4 regions of the Bradyrhizobium sp. UFLA06-24 genome follow, and region 1 is predicted to be linked to each of the others. Evidence: predicted binding sites of a transcription regulator. Region 1 holds the regulator's gene; each other region holds the start of a gene.
The links. The regulator LexA, encoded in region 1, represses DNA repair genes until DNA is damaged. The targets are predictions, from matches to a motif close to TGTTCNNNNTGTGTTCNG.

Region 1 (3,508 bases):
GGTCACGCGCTGGGTGGCGGCATTGCCAGGCGCGGTCGGCCATGTCGCCGCCTTCGGTACTGCGCCGCTGGTTGCTGCGAGCCTCGGCCTCGTCCTGATGGGCCTGCTGCGCACGCCGCTGCGCTGGTCGGGTGCGCTCGTGCTCGTGGCGGCAACGATCTGGGCCCTGTCGGTTCGGCAGCCCGACATTCTCGTTGCCGGTAACGGCCAGAACGTCGCGGTGCGGGGCAGGGACGGGCAGCTGCATCTGATCAGGACGAACAAGGACGCTTTTCTGCTCAAGGAGTGGCTCGCGGCCGACGCTGACCCGCGCGATGCCGGCAGTGCCGCGCTCGGTGACGGGGTGTCGTGCGACGAGTCCGGTTGCGTGGCGCCACTCGCCGATGGTCGCATGATCGCGCTGGCGCTGCACAGCGATGCGCTGGCCGATGATTGCACTCGGGCCGCGCTGGTGGTGACATCAAGGCCGGCACCGCCGGATTGCGCCGCGATGGTGGTCGATCGGCCGCGTCTTGCGCGACAAGGCGCGTTGGCGCTGACGCAGCGCGGCGACGGTTTCGCGGTCCAGTCGGTAAGGGCGAGGGGCGCAAACCGCCCCTGGTCGCCGGCGGCAGCCGGCGAAGGAGATTTCGAACTGACCCTCATGCCACGGTCGGCGGCGCCACGCGCTCGGGACGCAACTCCGTCGGAGGCCGACTTCCAGGCCGAGGACTAAAACCGGTCTTTCAGCCGATCGGCAGACGCGGCGGTGTCGGACGACTGTCGGCGATGATCTGCGGCTTGTGCTCGCGCTCGCCGAGCGGCTGGGTCACGGGCAGTTGCAGAACGGTGGCGCGCTGGCCTTCGACGAGCTGGGTCACCAAGACATATTTGCCATCGGGGAATTCGATCGCGTCGTGATGACGATCGGGAACGTGCGGATCGATCTTGCCGAACTTGCCGACGCGCGAGTTGACGGTGCGCGTCCAGATCCACCTGTTGTCGTAGCGGACGTTATCGGCGAAGGCGAGCTCCGTTCCCGGCAGCAGGCAGACCGCGACGGACATGTCGGCTTCGGAGGCGAAGCCGCGTGTCGAGGTGCCGCGGAATGTTGTCGTGACGATCGTCTCGCCGACTTCTGCGGGACGCGTTGCGACGGCATGCAGGCTATAGTCACACATCGGGTGCTCCTCTATCAGGATAGCAACCCGCGCCTCTGTCCTGGAGGCACAGGCCTCTATCAGAGTGTAAGTCTGCGAGGCTCTGCTTGGTTGTAGGCAAATCTGCGGCTTGGGTCCGCTGGCGATAATCACAATATCTTTCCCGAACGCCTAGGAACAAAGCCTGCTCCGGTGCATTCGGCGGACCTTCTGCATCAATATCCGCAGCATCAATGTCCGGCCGGTGCCGACCAGCCCGAATATGGCCAGGCCGACTGCTGGACGGAGTTGAGGGCGTTGCGGGATTGCTGGCTTGTCGCTTGCTGCGCCTTGCGGAGGTGATGCTGCGGTTGCGCGGCGAAGGCATTCGGCGCTGACGCGGCGATCAGCGCGGTCGTGACGGTGCTCAGGATGATCTTGCGCATGGTGGTCTCCTCGGTCTCAAGGCCTTTGAAGCAATGAAGGCTTCGCTTCGTTGCAGCCTGCCGAGGATTTAGCGCTGGAGAGATGGCCGGATAATCTGTGCAAAACCAGAAAGACTATACAGCCGGAGCGGACAATCGTCCGCTCCATCGTTTGCTCGCGCGAGAGCGCTTAGTACTTCCGGTACAGCCCGATCAACTTGCCCTGGATCTTCACCCGGTTGGGCGGGAGGATCCGGACTTCATAGGCGGCATTCGCCGGCTCGAGCGCAATGGAGGCGCCGCGGCGGCGGAAGCGCTTCAGGGTGGCTTCCTCGTCGTCGATCAGCGCGACCACGATATCGCCGGTGTCGCAACTCTCGTTGCGTTGGATCAGCGCCATGTCGCCGTCGAGAATGCCGGCATCGACCATCGAATCGCCGCGCACTTCGAGTGCGTAGTGCTCGCCTGCGCCGAGCATGTCCGGCGGGACGCTGATGGTGTGGCTGCGGGTCTGCAGCGCCTCGATCGGCGTACCAGCCGCGATGCGGCCCATCACCGGCACTGCGACGGGGCGCTCGCCCTCGTCGGCGGGCGGGCTCGATGTCGTGCGCACCTTGCCGAGATTGCCCTCGATCACGCTCGGGGTGAAGCCGCGGCGGTTGCCGGCGGCGGCCTGGAGCTCGGGCAGCTTGATCACTTCGATCGCGCGGGCGCGGTTCGGCAGGCGGCGGATGAAGCCACGCTCCTCGAGCGCGGTGATCAGGCGGTGGATGCCCGACTTCGAACGCAGATCGAGCGCGTCCTTCATCTCGTCGAAGGAGGGCGGCACGCCGCTTTCCTTCAGCCGCTCGCTGATGAACCGCAGGAGCTCGTATTGTTTGCGCGTTAACATCTCGACCAAAATCCCCCTGACGATGTCGTTCGATTCCGAGACGCTGAAGTCAGCGACAAGCCGTTACATGCTCGAAACAAATCATGAACGGACACTATATGTTCGATACATGTTCCGCAACTGCTTAATTTACCGTGAACGCGACAAAGTTCGCGGAACGGTTGCGAACTCTGTGTTCAAACAGGCAGTCGCAGCACCTCGCAAGGCGCTCCCGCTTCGGCCTTGGGCGCGAACGGCGGGCGCACGAGAAGTGCCTGTGCCGCAGCGAGATTCGCAAGCAGCGAGGAGTCTTGATGATCGACGGGAACGGCGATGAGCGTGCCATCGTCGCGTACTTCGAGACGCGCGCGGAGGTAATCCTCGCGCTGGTCGTTGGCGCGGACATCGCGCCCGAGCACCGCGCGTTCACGGCAGTGATGAACCAGCGAATGGCCTGAGAGCGCGCGAATCAGCGGCACCATGAACAGGAAACCGCACACGTAGGATGACACGGGATTGCCAGGCAGGCCGATCACGCGCATGGCCCCGAGCCGCCCGTGCATCATCGGCTTTCCCGGCCGCATCGCGATCTTCCAGAACGCCATCGAGGTGCCTTCGTCCTGGAGCGCCTGCTGCACCAGATCGTGGTCGCCGACCGAGGCGCCGCCGGTCGTGATCAGGATGTCGGCGCCGGACTGGCGCGCGCGGCGGATGCCCGCGGTGGTGGCTTCGAGCGTATCGGCGGCGACGCCAAGGTCGATTGTGTCGGCGCCCTCGCTGCGGGCGAGCGCGTGCAGGGCATAGCCGTTGGAATAGACGATCTGGCCATGACCGGGGGTGGTGCCCGGCATCACCAGCTCGTCGCCGGTGGCGAGGATCGCGACCTTCGGACGGCGGCGAACGGGAAGCTGCGGGTGGTTCATGCCGGCTGCGAGCGCGAGCCCGCGATCGGTCAATCGGGTCCCCTGACGGAGCAGCACGTCGCCTTCGTGAAAGTCGATGCCTGCGGGGCGGATGTGCCGGCCGCGAGTCGCAGCCTCTTTGATCGTGACGCGCTTGCCGTCTGTGACCGTGTCCTCCTGGATGACGACGGC
Region 2 (3,508 bases), on a different contig from region 1:
GGCGTCGGCGCGTCCACCGTCGCGCACAACGTCGCCTGGACCATCGCGCGCGACCTCGCGCTCGATTCCGTCGTGATCGATCTCGACCTCGCCTTCGGCACCGCCGGTCTCGACTACAACCAGGATCCGGCGCAGGGCATCGCCAATGCGGTACTGTCGCCCGATCGGCCGGACACGGCCCTGATGGAGCGCCTGCTGGCCAAATGCAGCGAGCATCTCAGCCTGCTGGCCGCGCCTGCCACGCTCGATCGCGTCTATGATTTCGGTGCGGAAGCATTCGATGCGATCTTCGATACGCTGCGCATGACCACGCCCTGCATCGTGCTCGACGTGCCGCATCAATGGTCGGCCTGGACCAAGCGCGCGCTGGTCAATGCCGACGACATCGTCATCGTGGCCGAGCCGGACCTCGCCAATCTGCGCAACACCAAGAACATGCTGTCGGTGCTCAAGACGGCGCGGCCGAACGACCGGCCGCCGCTCTACTGCATCAACCAGATCGGCATGCCCAAGCGGGCCGAGATCGACGTCAAGTCCTTCGCCAAGACGATGGAAGCCCAGCCGCTTGCCGTGATTCCGTTCGATTCGAAGCTGTTCTCGACCGCAGCCAATAACGGCCAGATGATCGCGGAGGTCTCCAAGAGCCATCGCACCACCGAGCTGTTCCAGACGATGGCCAACCGCCTCGCCGGCCGCGGCGAGGTGCGCAAGCCGAAGCGCTCGCTGCTCGGGCCGCTGCTGAAGAAGCTGAAGGCAAAGACCGGACGCGGATCGGCGCCGCACCGCAAGGCGTCATAGACGCACTTAAGAAAGAGCGGATTACTTGTCCGCCCGCTGCTGCTGCTTCTTCGCCAGCAGCTGGCGCAGCGCCGTGATTTTGGCTGCGGCCTGGTCCGGCGGCAGATCGGCCTTCACGAGGATTTCGGCCTCGCTCTCGCGGCCCTCCAATCCCAGCACCAGCGCGAGATTGGCGCGGATCCGCGCATTGTTCTGATTGCGCTGATAGGCGCGGCCGAGCACCTGTTCGGCCTTTGGCAGATTGTTTTGCAGCACATAGGACAGGCCCAGATTCGACAGCACGCTGGGCTCGTCCGGCACGATCTTCAGCGCGGCCGCATAATATTGCTGCGCTTCCTCGTTGCGGCCGAGCTGATCGAGGACCGCGCCCTGTGCCGACAGAATGCGCCAGTCGGGATCTTCGGGCGTATGGGCCCGGCTCAGCACGTCGAAAGCCTGCTGGAAATTGCCGTTGTCGGCGAGCGCGCGCCCGTAGCCGGCGAGCAGCGCCTTGTCGCTGGGATGGCCGAGCACGGCCTGCTCCATCACCGCGACGGCCTGGGCGCGCTGGCCGCTCTCGCGCAGCGCCTTGCCGTAATCGAGAGCGATTTTGGGATCGTTTGGCTTGGCGCGGTAGCGCTCGCGCAAGCCGTCGATTTCGCGCCCGCCGTCGGCCGCCGCCGCCGGTTCCGACTTGCCGCCGAGCGCGCCGGTGACGTCCTCCAGGCTCGTGGTCTGGCAGCCACCGAGGGCAAGCACCGCGAGCGCGGGGAGCAGGAATCTCGCCGGGGAGGAGGCAAGGGACGAACGCTTGGACATACTCTGATCACCGCCGGCGGACTGATCAGAGATGCTTTGCCGATTAACGCTAAAGTCCCGTTAAGAAACCGGCCGGTTCGGCTCAGTCGGTGAATTCCGCACCGAATTCGCAGCCGATGCGCCAGCGCAGGCGGCACTGACGCGAATAGTCCGGCGCGAAGATGATGGTGAATTGCGGCGGCACCTCCAGGAATTCCGCCACGACCTTGACGCCCCCGTCCGAGATATCCGTGATGGTGCAGTCTCGCGGCAGCGAGCCCGCGCCGAAATGAATCTTGGCCAGCCGGCTGCACACCCGTCGTTCGCTTCTGCGGCGATTTGCAAGCATTTTGACTTCTTCACCCGTTAGATCACGGCCCATCCCGCAGCCTTAGGAGTAGCGGACATTCGTTGGAATGTGCTGAGCGTTGCCGCTCGCATTCGAGGCGTAATGTCCGGAGCGCGTTTACGATCGCTTAGGGCTCGCGGCGGCTGCGATTTCGTTCCCGTATTGTTCTTGCCAGACCCGCCGCTTCCTGCTACCCTTGATTGTGCAAGAGGGCAGCATGGTTCAGCGGGTTTCGACAGTCGCCTTTGAGGGGATCGAGGCCCGTGCGGTCGATGTGCAGGTGCAGGTCGCGCCCGGCCTGCCGGCCTTCGCCATCGTCGGGCTTCCCGACAAGGCGGTGTCGGAGGCGCGTGAGCGGGTCCGTTCGGCGCTGATTGCTTCAGGACTGGCGCTGCCGGCGCGGCGGATCACCGTCAACCTGGCGCCCGCCGATGTCCCGAAGGAAGGCAGCCATTACGACCTGCCGATCGCGCTCGGACTGATGGCGGCGATCGGCGCGATCCCGCCGGATGCGCTGACCGGTTTCACCGTGCTCGGCGAGCTTGGTCTCGACGGATCGATCGCGCCCGTCGCGGGTGTGCTTCCTGCTGCGATCGGCGCCAATGTGCGCGAGGAGGGCTTGATCTGTCCTGCCGCCTGCGGCTCTGAAGCGGCGTGGGCGAGCCCTGATATCCAGATCATCGCGGCGCATTCGCTGATTCAGATCGCCAATCATTTCAAGGGCACGCAGGTGCTGTCGCGGCCCGTGCCGAAGGTGCATGAAGCCGCGAGCTCGCCGCTCGACCTGCGCGACATCAAGGGCCAGGAGAGCGCCAAGCGCGCGCTGGAGATCGCGGCCGCCGGCGGCCATCATCTCTTGATGATCGGCGCACCGGGCGCCGGCAAATCGATGCTGGCGGCCCGCCTTCCGTCCATCCTGCCGCCGCTGTCGCCGAGCGAATTGCTCGAGGTCTCGATGATCGCCTCCGTGGCCGGCGAGATCGAGGGTGGCGCGCTGACGTCGCGGCGGCCGTTCCGCTCGCCGCATCATTCCGCCAGCATGGCTGCGCTCACCGGCGGCGGCGCGCGCGCCAAGCCCGGCGAGATCTCGCTGGCGCATCAGGGCGTGCTGTTCCTCGACGAGTTGCCCGAGTTCGATCCGCGCGTGCTGGATTCGCTGCGCCAGCCGCTGGAGAACGGCGAGGTCTCGGTTTCCCGCGCCAATCACCGCGTCACCTACCCTGCGCGCTTCATGCTGATCGCGGCGATGAATCCCTGCCGTTGCGGCAACGCGTTCGAGCCCGGCTATGCCTGCAAGCGCGGCCGCGTCGACCGCTGCACCGGCGACTACCAGGCACGCATCTCCGGACCGCTGATGGACCGCATCGATCTGCGCATCGAGGTCCCCGCCGTCACCGCAGCCGATCTGATCCTGCCGCCGCCCGCGGAAGGCTCCGCCGAGGTTGCTGCACGCGTCGCGGCCGCGCGCGATATCCAGCTCGCGCGCTACAGAGATGCCGGCATGCCGCAGGTCCGCACCAATGCCGAAGCGCCGGCCGCGGTGCTCGAGGACGTCGCCAAGCCTGATACGCAAGGACAAAAGCT
Region 3 (3,508 bases), on a different contig from region 1:
CGAGGCGATGCGGCGAGGGGCGGTGGTCGCTGAGAACGATGAACGGCAGCGCCTTGTGCTTGGGCACGTGCAGCCGTGCGAGATCGGACAGGCGGATCGTTGTGGTGCGCCGCGTCGCGATGATGCGCTCGACCGCCTTGGTGCCGAAGCCCGGCACGCGCAGCAGCTCCTCGCGGCTGGCGCGGTTGACGTCGAGGGGAAAACGGTCGCGATGGCGCAGCGCCCAGGCAAGCTTTGGATCGATGTCGAGCGGCAGCATGGCGCTGTCGTCGACGATCTCGCCGACGGCGAAGCCGTAAAATCGCATCAGCCAGTCGGCCTGGTAGAGCCGGTGCTCGCGCAGCAAGGGCGGCTGGACCAGAGGCAGTGCGCGGCTGGCATCGGGGATCGGACTGAAGGCTGAGTAGTAGACGCGCCGCAGTCGGTACGAGCCGTAGAGATTGGCGCTGGTGTGGAGAATGGTGTGGTCGTTCGCGCTGTCGGCCCCGACGATCATCTGTGTGCTTTGACCGGCCGGCGCGAAGCGCTGTGGTTTCGCCTTTGTTTTCACGCTTCGATCTTCTTCGGCTTCGTCCAGCTTCAGCCGCAGCCGGCCCATGGAGCGGCGGATCGCGCGCACGTCCTTCTCGGGTGCGAATTGCTGCAGGCTCGTCTCCTGTGGCATCTCGATGTTGATGGAGAGGCGGTCGGCATATTTGCCGGCTTCCGCGATCAGCGCGTCGTCGGCCTCGGGAATGGTTTTGAGGTGTATGTAGCCGCGGAAGTGATGCTCCTCGCGCAGCTTGCGCGCGACACTGACCACTTGCTCCATCGTGTAGTCGGGGCTGCGGATGATGCCGGAGGAGAGAAACAGCCCCTCGATGTAATTGCGCCGGTAGAAGTCGAGCGTCAGCTTGACGACTTCATCGATGGTGAAGCGGGCGCGCGGCACATTGGAGGAGGCGCGGTTGACGCAATAGAGGCAATCGTAATTGCACGCGTTGGTCAGCAGCACCTTGAGCAGCGAGATGCAGCGTCCGTCCGGCGCGTAGGAATGACAGATGCCCATACCGGGCGCGGTCGAGCCCATGCCCTTGCCGTCGCTGGAATCCCGCTTTTCGGTGCCGCTGGATGCGCAGGACGCATCGTACTTGGCGGCGTCCGCGAGAATTGCCAGCTTGCGTTGTACGTCCATCCTAGAATCCCTTTGATTCAGTTCATGAATCCATTTGCGCGCCAATTCGATTGACTCTCTGCGCGCCGTTAGCTTTATATTAGAACATATCATGAACAAATGAGCCAGCCGTTGGTTCTTCTTTTGAAGGCCACGGCAATCACCTCTGAAGGAGCGGCGAGCATGAGCGGCGCACGCATGAGCGCGCTTGCGACCTTGCGCAGCCAGATCGAACGGATCGAGACGGCGGAGGTCGTGCATCATCACGACCGCGTCGCGCTCGGCCATAGTGAGGCCGACCGCGCGCTGAAGGGCGGGCTCGCACGTGCGGCGATCCACGAGGTGTTTTGCGAGGGCCGGCAAGGCGCGTCCGGGACGGGCTTCGTGATGGGGCTTGCGGGCCGCGTCACGACACAGCGGCCGCTGTTATGGGTGCGGCAGGATTTTTCGGAGCTTGAAGCGGGCGCGCTGTCGATGAGCGGGCTCGCCGAGCTCGGCCTCGATCCGCGCCGCGTGGTGATGGTGCGCGCCGCTGATGTCGAGAGCGCGCTGCGCACCTCGGCCGATGCGCTCGCCTGCGATGCACTCGGCGCCGTCGTGCTCGAGCTCTGGGGCGAGACAAGACAGTTCGATCTCGTGGCGAGCCGCAAGCTGACGCTGGCTGCACAAGGCTCCGGCGTCACCGGCCTGTTGCTGCGCTTGGCCGCGCAGCCGCTACCCTCAACCGCGGAGACGCGATGGATGCTGCGCGCGGCGCATTCGCCGCCGGGATCTGCGTGGAGTGCCTGGGGCGCCCCGCGCTTCGATGCCGAGCTGTTGCGCAATCGTCATGGCCCGTGCGGCCGCTGGATCATGGAATGGAATTGTGATGAGTGCCAGTTCAGTGAACCGTCGGCGTATTCTCAGCCTGTGGCTGCCGCGCCTGCCCATCGACCGGATTCAGCGGTTCTTCAACAGCGCCGGGCTGGGTAAGAATACCAATGAGCCGAGCATCGTTATTATCAAGAACAACAATGCGCTGGTGATCCACGCGCTGGACGAGCCCGCCGAGCGGCTCGGCCTGTATATCGGCCAGCCGCTCGCCAATGCGCGGGCGATGTGCCCGGATCTGAAAGTGTTCGACGCCGATGTCGTGGCCGATGCGAAGACGCTCAGCGACATCGCCGATTGGTGCGACCGCTTCACGCCGTTGGTGGCGCTCGATCCGCCGCACGGTCTGTTCCTCGACATTACCGGCTGCGCGCATCTGTTCGGCGGTGAGGCGGCGCTGCTAAAGATGCTGGTTCATGCGCTGGGACGTCAGGGCTTTGCCGTCAGCGCGGCCATTGCCGGCACCTCGGTCTGCGCGCGCACGCTGACGCGACAAGCCACGGGCAGCATCGTCGCCGACGGCGGGGAGGCGGCGGCGATCGATAGGTTTCCGGTGTCCGCGCTCGGTGCGGACGAGGCCATCACCACCGGCCTGCGCCGCGCCGGTCTGAAGACCATCGGCGATGTCGCCTCGCGCGCCCCGAGCGAAATCACGGCGCGGTTCGGTGCGCGGTTCTCGACGCTGCTTGCGCATGCGCTGGGGCAGGGCGATGCGCCGATCAATCCGCGAAAACCGCTGCCCGACTACATCGTGGAAAAACGTTTTGCCGAGCCGATCGCGACCGACACCATGATCGCGATGACGCTGTCGCGGCTGGCCGACACGTTGATTACCTCCATGGAGAAGCAGGGCAAGGGCGCGCGCCGCCTGGAGGCCGCGTTCTTCCGCACCGACGGCGTGGTGCGCGCGATCACGGTCGAAACCGGACGTCCCGTGACGCGAAGCGCGGTCATTGACCGCCTGTTCCGCGAACGTCTCGATGCGCTTGCCGATCCCCTCGATCCCGGCTTCGGCTTCGACATGGTGCGGCTGTCGGCAAGCCGCACCGAGATCGTGGTGCAGGAGCAGCGCGATCTCGACGCGCATGTCCACGACAATGACGAACTTGCGGCGCTGATCGATCGTATCGCTGCGCGTATCGGCGGAAAACGCGTCGTCGTACATTTGCCGCAAGACACGCACATCCCCGAGCAGGCGGTGCTGGCCGCGCCCGCCCAGCATCATCTCGCCACTGCCATGCAGGCCAAGTGGCCCGATCGTGCCGAGGGTGAGCCGCCGCTGCGCCCCTTAAGGCTGTTCGACCAGCCGGAGCCGGTCACCGTGCCGTTCGCGACCGTGCCTGACGGTCCGCCGCACCAATTCACCTGGCGACGGGCGAAACATGCGGTGGTGCGGGTGGAAGGACCCGAGCGCATCGCCATGGAATGGTGGCGGCAGGACGGCAAGCAGCTGACGCGGGATTATTTCCGCATCGAGGATGCCGA
Region 4 (3,508 bases), on a different contig from region 1:
CTGGCATCGGCAGCGAGCTGGTCCCAGTGAAACAGGGCAAGCAGCGGACCGCCGGTGTCGTAGAACGCGACGGCCTCGCCTGTCGCCTTCAGCCGGCGTGAAAAGCCGAGCGCGTCGTAAAAGGCGATGCTGGTGCGGATGTCGCTGACGCCGAGCGTGATCACCGTCAGTCGCGGCACCGGGGCCGGTAGTTCCTTACTCATCGCACGCCTCGCGGGACCTCGTCTGTCAGAACAGGCTGAGCTGCTCGCCGTTCTGCTTCGGTCGCACAAAGTGATCCGTTGTCAGCTTCGAGCGGCGCTTGTTGAGACCGAGCCTGTCGCAGGCGATCTCGAAGCGGCGGCCGATGGTCCAGGCCATCGGTCCGGTGCCCTTCATCCGCTCACCCCATTTCGAATCGTAATCGCGACCGCCGCGCATGTCGCGGATCAGCGTGAAAACGTGGCGGTAGCGGTCCGGATAGTTCGCCATCAGCCATTCGCGGAAGAGATCGCGCACCTCGAGCGGCAGCCGCAGCAGCACGTAGGACGCTTCCTTGACGCCGGCATGGGCGGCCGCATCGAGAATGCGCTCGATCTCGGAATCGTTCAGCGCGGGGATCACGGGCGCGACCATCACGGTGGTCGGAATGCCGGCCTCCGAGAGCTGCTTCAGCGCCTCCAGTCGCTTCGGCGGCGTCGAGGCCCTCGGCTCCATGGTCCGCGCCAGCTTCGGATCGAGCGAGGTCACCGAAATCGCGACCTTGGCAAGGTTGCGCCTGGCCATCGCTGCGAGAATGTCGATGTCTCGTGTGACCAGCGCGGATTTGGTGACGATGCCGACGGGATGGCCGGTGCGCTCCAGAACCTCCAGAATGCCGCGCATGATTTTGCGCTCGCGCTCGATCGGCTGATAGGGATCGGTGTTGGTGCCGATCGCGATCATCCGCGGCTCATAGCCCGATGCCGCGAGCTCCTTCTCGAGCAGAACAGGCGCCTCGGGCTTCACGAACAGCTTTGCCTCGAAGTCGAGCCCCGGCGACAGGCCGAGATAGGCGTGCGTCGGCCGCGCGAAGCAATAGACGCAGCCGTGCTCGCAGCCGCGATAGGGATTGATCGAGCGATCGAAGCCGATGTCGGGGGAATCGTTGCGGGTGATCACCTTGCGCGACGTATCGACACCGACACTGGTCTTGAACGGCGGCAGTTCCTCAAGGCTCTGCCAGCCGTCGTCGAAGGCGACGCGCGCCTCGGCCTCATAACGGCCACTGGCATTGGACTGGGCGCCCCGCCCTCGCCGGCGTGCGCGGTCGATGGCGACACCAAGTTCTGGAAAATCGGCGGGGAAATCAGAAGGCGCACCCGCCGGCTCGGAGGGCGCCGTGACCGGCGGGTGCTTGAGAGCAGAAGAAGATGCTGGACTCATGCAAGCAAGATAACACGCAAAAGGAACAAATCAAGAACAAGAATCGAAAACGCGAAAACAACCCCATGCACAGTAGCGCTGCCCAAGCTTCACGCGTCGAGGTTTGACCTCACGCAACACCGCGTGACCCCGATGCCGTTTGATGTGGGAAAAGGATCGATCTCGCCGGAACTCGGTTGGTGACGATCTCCGGTGAAGGTCGGCAGGAATATGACATCTCAACAACAATCGGCCGCTGCAAGCAGCGACCTCGATCTCCTTGATCGCTATTGGCGGGCGGCGAACTACCTCTCCGTTGGACAGATCTATCTTCTGGACAATCCGCTCCTGCGCGAGCCGTTGGTCCCTGCGCACATCAAGCCGCGGCTGCTCGGTCATTGGGGCACGACGCCGGGGCTGAACTTCATCTATGCCCACCTCAACCGCGCCATCCGCGCCCAGGATCTCAACGTCATCTATGTCTGCGGTCCCGGCCATGGCGGACCCGGCATGGTCGCCAACACTTATCTCGAAGGCAGCTACAGCGAGATCTACCCCGATATCGGGCGGGATACGGACGGATTGCGCAAGCTGTTCAGGCAGTTCTCCTTCCCTGGAGGCATTCCGAGCCACGCGGCGCCGGAGACGCCGGGCTCGATCCACGAAGGCGGCGAGCTCGGCTACGCGCTGGTGCACGCCTACGGCGCGGCGCTCGACAATCCCGACCTCATCGTCGCCTGCGTCGTCGGCGACGGCGAGGCCGAGACCGGCCCGCTCGCGGCGTCCTGGCACTCCAACAAGTTCCTGAACTCGGCGCATGACGGCGCGGTGCTGCCGATCCTGCACCTCAACGGCTACAAGATTGCCAACCCGACCGTGCTCGGCCGGATGCCCGACAGCGAGATCCGCGAGCTCTTCCGCGGCTTCGGCCACGAGCCGCTGTTCGTCGAAGGCGACGATCCCAAGGTAATGCACCGGGCCATGGCCGATGCGCTCGACGTCGCGCTCGCCAGCATCCGCTCGATCCAGCAGCACGCCCGCGACGGGCGCAAGACGATCGAGCGGCCGCGCTGGCCGATGATCGTTCTGCGCAGCCCGAAGGGCTGGACCGGCCCGAAGGAAGTCGACGGCAAGAAAGTCGAAGGCTTTTGGCGCGCGCATCAGGTGCCGGTCGCAAGTTGTCGCGAGGAGCCGGCGCATTTGAAGATCCTTGAGGACTGGATGCGCAGCTACGAGCCTGAAAAACTGTTCGACAAGAACGGCGCGCTCGTTCCCGAGCTGCAGGCGCTCGCTCCCCAGGGCAACAGGCGCATGGGCGCCAATCCCCACGCCAATGGCGGCCTGCTGAAGAAGGAGCTGAAGCTGCCGGACTTCCGTAAATTTGCCCTCGAGGTGCCGCAGCCAGGCTCTGTGACGGGAGAAGCGACGCGCGAGCTCGGCAAATTCCTGCGCGACGTCATCCGGCTCAACGCCGGGGAACGAAATTTCCGCATCATGGGACCGGACGAGACCGCGTCAAACCGGCTGGATGCGGTGTTCGACGCCACAGAACGCGTCTGGATGGAGCCGATCGAACCCTACGACGTCCACCTCGCGCAGGACGGCCGCGTGATGGAGGTCTTGAGCGAGCATCTCTGCCAGGGCTGGCTCGAGGGCTATCTGCTCACCGGCCGGCACGGCTTCTTCTCCTGCTACGAGGCCTTCATCCACATCGTGGATTCCATGTTCAACCAGCATGCCAAATGGCTGAAGGTGGCGCGGCATCTGCCATGGCGGCGACCGATCGCCTCGCTCAACTATCTCCTGACCTCGCATGTGTGGCGCCAGGACCATAACGGCTTCAGCCATCAGGACCCCGGCTTCGTCGATCTCGTCGCCAACAAGAAGGCCGACATCGTCCGCATCTACTTCCCGCCGGATGCCAACACGCTGCTGTGGATCGCCGACCACTGTCTGCGCACCTACAACCGCATCAACGTCATCGTCGCCGGCAAGCAGCCGGCGCCGCAATGGCTGTCGATGCCGGAGGCCGCGACGCATTGCGATGCGGGCATCGGCATCTGGAATTGGGCCGGCACAGCGGACACGAGCGGCGAGCCCGACGTGGTGATGGCCTGCGCCGGCG

Region 2: the regulator LexA is predicted to act here: its motif matches at 2,077-2,094, upstream of IF809_RS21425 (YifB family Mg chelatase-like AAA ATPase).
Region 3: the regulator LexA is predicted to act here: its motif matches at 1,255-1,272, upstream of IF809_RS02120 (putative DNA modification/repair radical SAM protein).
Region 4: the regulator LexA is predicted to act here: its motif matches at 1,426-1,443, upstream of IF809_RS20330 (PA0069 family radical SAM protein).

Annotation. Positions count from the first base shown of each region.
Region 1 is NZ_JADFUE010000031.1:19,186-22,693, forward strand. Features, by position in the region: gene IF809_RS23395 (ComEC/Rec2 family competence protein) at 1-715, shown strand, start outside; gene IF809_RS23400 (hypothetical protein) at 726-1,160, opposite strand; gene IF809_RS23405 (hypothetical protein) at 1,370-1,564, opposite strand; gene lexA (transcriptional repressor LexA) at 1,734-2,435, opposite strand; gene IF809_RS23415 (molybdopterin molybdotransferase MoeA) at 2,612-3,508, opposite strand, start outside.
Region 2 is NZ_JADFUE010000026.1:58,930-62,437, reverse strand. Features, by position in the region: gene IF809_RS21440 (AAA family ATPase) at 1-798, shown strand, start outside; gene IF809_RS21435 (tetratricopeptide repeat protein) at 820-1,596, opposite strand; gene IF809_RS21430 (PilZ domain-containing protein) at 1,679-1,924, opposite strand; gene IF809_RS21425 (YifB family Mg chelatase-like AAA ATPase) at 2,142-3,508, shown strand, end outside.
Region 3 is NZ_JADFUE010000001.1:482,003-485,510, forward strand. Features, by position in the region: gene IF809_RS02120 (putative DNA modification/repair radical SAM protein) at 1-1,174, opposite strand, end outside; gene IF809_RS02125 (ImuA family protein) at 1,337-2,125, shown strand; gene IF809_RS02130 (Y-family DNA polymerase) at 2,022-3,508, shown strand, end outside.
Region 4 is NZ_JADFUE010000024.1:36,653-40,160, reverse strand. Features, by position in the region: gene IF809_RS20335 (VOC family protein) at 1-203, opposite strand, end outside; gene IF809_RS20330 (PA0069 family radical SAM protein) at 229-1,404, opposite strand; gene IF809_RS20325 (phosphoketolase family protein) at 1,615-3,508, shown strand, end outside.